One region of the Psychrobacillus sp. FSL K6-2843 genome, then DNA from elsewhere that is predicted to be linked to it. Evidence: a T-box and tRNA genes for the amino acid it is inferred to sense, from the RefSeq annotation. Region 1 holds a T-box; the other holds one or more tRNA genes.
What was found. The T-box of region 1 lies ahead of MKY94_RS12670 (valine--tRNA ligase). A T-box ahead of a tRNA ligase gene usually reads a tRNA of that ligase, here a tRNA-Val.
Positions count from the first base shown of each region.

Region 2: it has a tRNA-Val gene. The T-box ahead of MKY94_RS12670 (valine--tRNA ligase) is inferred to sense a tRNA for this amino acid. The anticodon was not compared.

Region 1 covers NZ_CP152021.1:2,499,359-2,502,622, reverse strand. Annotated here, with positions in the region: gene MKY94_RS12680 (hypothetical protein) at 155-928, shown strand; gene MKY94_RS12675 (hypothetical protein) at 905-1,096, opposite strand; T-box leader at 1,170-1,396, shown strand; gene MKY94_RS12670 (valine--tRNA ligase) at 1,441-3,264, shown strand, end outside.
Region 2 covers NZ_CP152021.1:95,372-98,635, reverse strand. Annotated here, with positions in the region: rRNA gene MKY94_RS00525 (16S ribosomal RNA) at 1-312, opposite strand, end outside; tRNA gene MKY94_RS00520 (tRNA-Ala) at 448-523, opposite strand; tRNA gene MKY94_RS00515 (tRNA-Pro) at 539-615, opposite strand; tRNA gene MKY94_RS00510 (tRNA-Arg) at 622-698, opposite strand; tRNA gene MKY94_RS00505 (tRNA-Leu) at 715-803, opposite strand; tRNA gene MKY94_RS00500 (tRNA-Gly) at 819-893, opposite strand; tRNA gene MKY94_RS00495 (tRNA-Leu) at 911-995, opposite strand; tRNA gene MKY94_RS00490 (tRNA-Lys) at 1,019-1,091, opposite strand; tRNA gene MKY94_RS00485 (tRNA-Thr) at 1,098-1,173, opposite strand; tRNA gene MKY94_RS00480 (tRNA-Val) at 1,187-1,262, opposite strand; rRNA gene rrf (5S ribosomal RNA) at 1,289-1,404, opposite strand; rRNA gene MKY94_RS00470 (23S ribosomal RNA) at 1,530-3,264, opposite strand, start outside.

The DNA of each region.
Region 1 (3,264 bases):
GCAAAAATAACAAGAAATGCTCGATTTGGCACTAAGCGGTCTCGTCTGAATAAGTCCTTAGTCAAAGTTTTGGAAAGCGAAGCATAAATGAAAGGTATTTTTCATATTTTCTTACGTTGAAACATAATTTGTCCTATACGAAGGAGGATGAAAAATGGAAGTGAAAAGTTGGGAAGTAAAGGAACAGTTTTGTTTTCCGCAAAGTTTTGGTGTACCAAAGGAAGTTAAGACAATTAAGGTGACTCCACAATATTTTCAAGAGGAAATAGACGAAATGGTGCATATAAACGGTATTTATCATATTACATGTCATGTGGAGTTTGAAGAGGGAGAAGTTGAGCACCATGCAACAAGCGAATTTACAGAAATAGAGGATTTAGATTTACAAGGAGAGCTGGGATATTTTGAATATGCTGTTCCGATGAGCGTAGAAATCAGTAAGGAGAGAATACAACAGGATACGTCTCCTAGTATTAGTGTAGAAAATATAAATTGTAAAGCAGAATCGGATGGAATTGAAATTGTCTGGTTTGTGAATTGTGAATACGAAACGTCAAGACCACTGAAAACAGAAGTGGTAATGACAGATTTAATAGAAGAGGAAGAAGAACAACCAGAAGTGGTAGAGGTTTTACCATTTAATTTTATCCAGGATGAAGAGTCAAGTGAAGATACAATGCAAGTTCAATTAGAAAATGAAGAACTAGAAGAAGTATCAGTAGAGCCGTTTAAGCCAGCACAAAAAGTAGTGAGTGCTGAGCAACAATCTACAAATGAGGATGATCAACAGGATCTGCCCAAAGTTGCTATAAAACATAATGAAACGGAAAGCTCAGTCGAAGGTGAGTCAGAACTGCAATTTATATTAGATTTAGAGGACGGATATACTAAGCTTTCCTTTCCATCAAATAATGTCCTTAAACAATAAGAATCCGAGAAATGCCAAAAAGACTAGCAAGATAAAATCCCATGTAGTAGGAACGATCAATACACGAACAAGTTGAAAGCAACCGATTGGTATAATGATGCCTTTTACGTAAAAACGAGTTCTTCGTAGCCAATCTGGCAGAAGATAGGGGTTGTATCCTCTTTTCATAGTGTTTTCCTCCTTTCACAAGACTATGCTTGACGGCATATAATAATATCCTATACAATAAAAACAACTATATATGGATGCTATGAATGGGAAGAGTAAAATGACACGGTTATCTAAAGAAAGGAAACAATTTGCTGAAATGTTTCCGTTAGCCACCATTTGAAGGTAGCCCAAGAGCAGCTTTTGTGAACTAACAGTAGCAATTGCCGGTTTGAAGCCGTTATCTAATTGAGAGCGTGATGTGTTTTATTGCATCTGCGAATAAAGGTGGTACCGCGAACAAACTCCTTCGTCCTTTAGTGATGATAGGAGTTTTTTTATATTCTTTTTTAGGAGGAAACGATATGACAAATGAGACAACGATGTCTACCAAGTATGATCCGCAGTCAATTGAAAAAGGTCGCTACGAGTGGTGGTTAAAAGGCAAATTTTTTGAAGCGCATCCAGAGAGTGAAAAGGAACCATATACAATTGTGATTCCACCACCGAACGTAACTGGGAAGCTACATTTAGGTCACGCCTGGGATACTACGCTTCAAGATATTATTATTCGTATGAAGCGTATGCAAGGCTATGATGCCCTATGGTTACCAGGAATGGACCATGCAGGAATTGCTACTCAAGCAAAGGTGGAAGAAAAACTTCGTGCTGATAATATTACTAGATATGACCTTGGCCGAGAAAAATTCGTGGAAGAAACATGGAAATGGAAAGATGAATACGCAGGGCATATTCGTCAGCAATGGGCAAAGTTAGGCTTAGGCTTAGACTACTCACGTGAACGTTTTACATTAGATGAAGGCCTTTCTAACGCAGTAAAAGAAGTATTCGTTAATCTATATAACAAAGGCTTGATTTACCGTGGCGAATACATCATTAACTGGGATCCAGCTACTAAAACAGCACTTTCGGATATTGAAGTAATTCATAAGGATATACAGGGTGCATTCTATCATATGCATTACCCACTTGCAGATGGTACTGGTTCGATCGATGTTGCAACAACTCGACCAGAAACAATGCTAGGGGATACGGCTGTTGCTGTACACCCTGAGGATGACCGCTACAAGCATTTAATCGGTAAAAAAGTAAAATTACCAATCGTTGGCCGTGAAATTCCAATCGTAGCAGATGATTACGTGGATATGGAGTTTGGTAGAGGTGCAGTTAAAATTACCCCAGCTCATGACCCGAATGATTTTGAAATTGGTAACCGCCATGATTTAGAAAGAATACTAGTGATGCATGAAGATGGCTCTATGAATAAAAATGCTGGTAAATATGAAGGTATGGATCGCTTCGAATGTCGTAAGCAAATTGTGAAGGATCTTCAAGAAGCAGGAGTATTATTCAAAATCGAAGAGCATGCACATTCCGTTGGACATTCAGAGCGAAGTGGAGCTGTAGTTGAGCCATACCTTTCTACACAATGGTTCGTTAAAATGCAGCCACTTGCAAAAGAAGCTATTAAGCTTCAAGAATCAGAGGGCAAGGTAAACTTCGTACCTGATCGCTTTGAAAAAACTTATCTACGTTGGATGGAAAACATTCATGATTGGTGTATCTCCCGTCAACTTTGGTGGGGACATCGTATTCCAGCATGGTACCATAAAGAAACTGGAGAAGTTTATGTTGGGCACGAGGCTCCATCAGATGAAGAAAATTGGAAGCAAGATGAAGACGTTTTAGATACATGGTTCTCATCTGCTCTATGGCCTTTCTCAACTCTTGGTTGGCCTGATGTAGAAAATGAGGAAATGAAAAAGTATTATCCAACTAATGCCCTTGTTACAGGTTATGATATTATATTCTTCTGGGTGTCTCGTATGATATTCCAAGGAGTAGAATTTACAGGAACTCGCCCATTTGACGATGTACTAATTCACGGTTTAGTACGTGCAGAAGATGGTCGTAAAATGTCGAAATCTCTTGGAAACGGCATTGATCCTATGGATGTAATCGAAAAGTACGGTGCAGACTCACTACGCTACTTCCTAAGCACTGGCTCATCTCCAGGGCAGGATCTACGCTTCTCAGTAGAAAAGGTAGAGGCTGTTTGGAACTTCGCCAATAAAATTTGGAATGCATCACGCTTTGCTTTGATGAACATGGATGGCTTGAAATACGAAGAAATTAACTTAGAGGGCAAAAAGTCTGTAGCAGATGCT
Region 2 (3,264 bases), 1.7 Mb from region 1:
ACCCTCTCAGGTCGGCTACGCATCGTCGCCTTGGTGAGCCGTTACCTCACCAACTAGCTAATGCGCCGCGGGCCCATCCTGTAGTGACAGCCGAGACCGTCTTTTAACATTTCCTCATGTGAGGTAATGGATTATTCGGTATTAGCCCCGGTTTCCCGGAGTTATCCCAATCTACAGGGCAGGTTGCCCACGTGTTACTCACCCGTCCGCCGCTAAATCAGAAGAAGCAAGCTTCTTCATCATTCGCTCGACTTGCATGTATTAGGCACGCCGCCAGCGTTCGTCCTGAGCCAGGATCAAACTCTCCATAATAGAGAACTTAAAAAGCTCATTTTGTTTTGCTGGCATCATCATTAAATGATGTCAAAAATTGTTTTGCGTCAATACAACCGAAGTTGTTTGATGCTATATGTCTTAACGTTTTGCATGTTCAGTTTTCAATGTTCATGGTGGAGCCTAGCGGGATCGAACCGCTGACCTCCTGCGTGCAAGGCAGGCGCTCTCCCAGCTGAGCTAAGGCCCCAATATTATAAATAACTGGTCGGGAAGACAGGATTCGAACCTGCGACCCCTTGGTCCCAAACCAAGTGCTCTACCAAGCTGAGCTACTTCCCGTATATATGGCGCGCCCGGCAGGAGTCGAACCCACAACCTTCTGATCCGTAGTCAGACGCTCTATCCAATTGAGCTACGGGCGCTAATGTTTCATAAAAGTGGTGCCGAGGACCGGAATCGAACCGGTACGGTAGTCACCTACCGCAGGATTTTAAGTCCTGTGCGTCTGCCAGTTCCGCCACCCCGGCACTTTGATGAATCTTTGGAGCGGAAGACGAGGTTCGAACTCGCGACCCCCACCTTGGCAAGGTGGTGTTCTACCACTGAACTACTTCCGCTCGGTTATTAAGTTAAATGGTGCGGGTGAAGGGAGTCGAACCCCCACGCCTTGCGGCGCTAGATCCTAAGTCTAGTGCGTCTGCCAGTTCCGCCACACCCGCATATTTATTTCACAAAAAGTGAATGAGCCATGTAGGATTCGAACCTACGACCCTCTGATTAAAAGTCAGATGCTCTACCAACTGAGCTAATGGCTCGAAAAATGGTGCCGGAGAAAGGACTTGAACCCTCAACCTACTGATTACAAGTCAGTTGCTCTACCAGTTGAGCTACTCCGGCAGGAGTAAAGTTATGGTGGAGGATGACGGGCTCGAACCGCCGACCCTCTGCTTGTAAGGCAGATGCTCTCCCAGCTGAGCTAATCCTCCTGGGTAATATTAATTTCTTATTACAAGCCCAGCGACGTCCTACTCTTGCAGGGGGAGACCCCCAACTACCATCGGCGCTGAAGAGCTTAACTTCCGTGTTCGGTATGGGAACGGGTGTGACCTCTTCGCCATCATCACTAGACTTGAATAATTTAATTGAAAGACAAGTTCTATTATAACAAGTTTGTAGAGTTTTACAAGCCTTATTATCAAAAAAATATTATTCTTTCAAAACTGAATAAACTGACATCATTAGAAACAAACAATTTGGTTAAGTCCTCGATCGATTAGTATTCGTCAGCTGCACGTGTCGCCACGCTTCCACCCCGAACCTATCTACCTCATCGTCTTTGAGGGATCTTACTTACTTGCGTAATGGGAAATCTCATCTTGAGGGGGGCTTCGTGCTTAGATGCTTTCAGCACTTATCCCGTCCACACATAGCTACCCAGCGATGCCCTTGGCAGAACAACTGGTACACCAGCGGTGTGTCCATCCCGGTCCTCTCGTACTAAGGACAGCTCCTCTCAAATTTCCTACGCCCACGACGGATAGGGACCGAACTGTCTCACGACGTTCTGAACCCAGCTCGCGTACCGCTTTAATGGGCGAACAGCCCAACCCTTGGGACCGACTACAGCCCCAGGATGCGATGAGCCGACATCGAGGTGCCAAACCTCCCCGTCGATGTGGACTCTTGGGGGAGATAAGCCTGTTATCCCCGGGGTAGCTTTTATCCGTTGAGCGATGGCCCTTCCATGCGGAACCACCGGATCACTAAGCCCGTCTTTCGACCCTGCTCGACTTGTAGGTCTCGCAGTCAAGCTCCCTTCTGCCTTTACACTCTTCGAATGATTTCCAACCATTCTGAGGGAACCTTTGGGCGCCTCCGTTACACTTTAGGAGGCGACCGCCCCAGTCAAACTGCCCGCCTGACACTGTCTCCTACCCGGGTTACGGGTATGGGTTAGAATTTCAATACAACCAGGGTAGTATCCCACCGACGCCTCCTCCGAAGCTGGCGCTCCGGGCTCTAAGGCTCCTACCTATCCTGTACAAGTTGCACCAAAATTCAATATCAAGCTACAGTAAAGCTCCACGGGGTCTTTCCGTCCTGTCGCGGGTAACCTGCATCTTCACAGGTACTATAATTTCACCGAGTCTCTCGTTGAGACAGTGCCCAGATCGTTACGCCTTTCGTGCGGGTCGGAACTTACCCGACAAGGAATTTCGCTACCTTAGGACCGTTATAGTTACGGCCGCCGTTTACTGGGGCTTCAATTCGCACCTTCGCTTGCGCTAAGCACTCCTCTTAACCTTCCAGCACCGGGCAGGCGTCAGCCCCTATACTTCACCTTACGGTTTTGCAGAGACCTGTGTTTTTGCTAAACAGTCGCCTGGGCCTATTCACTGCGGCTCTTCTAGGCTATACACCCAAAAGAGCACCCCTTCTCCCGAAGTTACGGGGTCATTTTGCCGAGTTCCTTAACGAGAGTTCTCTCGCTCACCTTAGGATTCTCTCCTCGACTACCTGTGTCGGTTTGCGGTACGGGCACCTCCCACCTCGTTAGAGGCTTTTCTTGGCAGTGTGAAATCAGGAACTTCGGACTAAGTCCTCGCCATCACAGCTCAATGTTACAGAGTGCGGATTTGCCTACACTCACACCTCACTGCTTGGACGTGCATAACCAACAGCACGCTTACCCTATCCTACTGCGTCCCCCCATCACTCAAACGGTGGGGTGGTGGTACAGGAATATCAACCTGTTGTCCATCGTCTACGCCTATCGGCCTCGACTTAGGTCCCGACTAACCCTGAGCGGACGAGCCTTCCTCAGGAAACCTTAGTCATACGGTGGATGGGATTCTCACCCATCTTTCGCTACTCATACCGGCATTCTCACTTCTAAGCGCTCCACCAGTCCTTCCGGTCTGACTTCAACGCCCTTAGAACGCTCTCCTACCACTGATACCAAAGGTATCAATCCACAGCTTCGGTGAT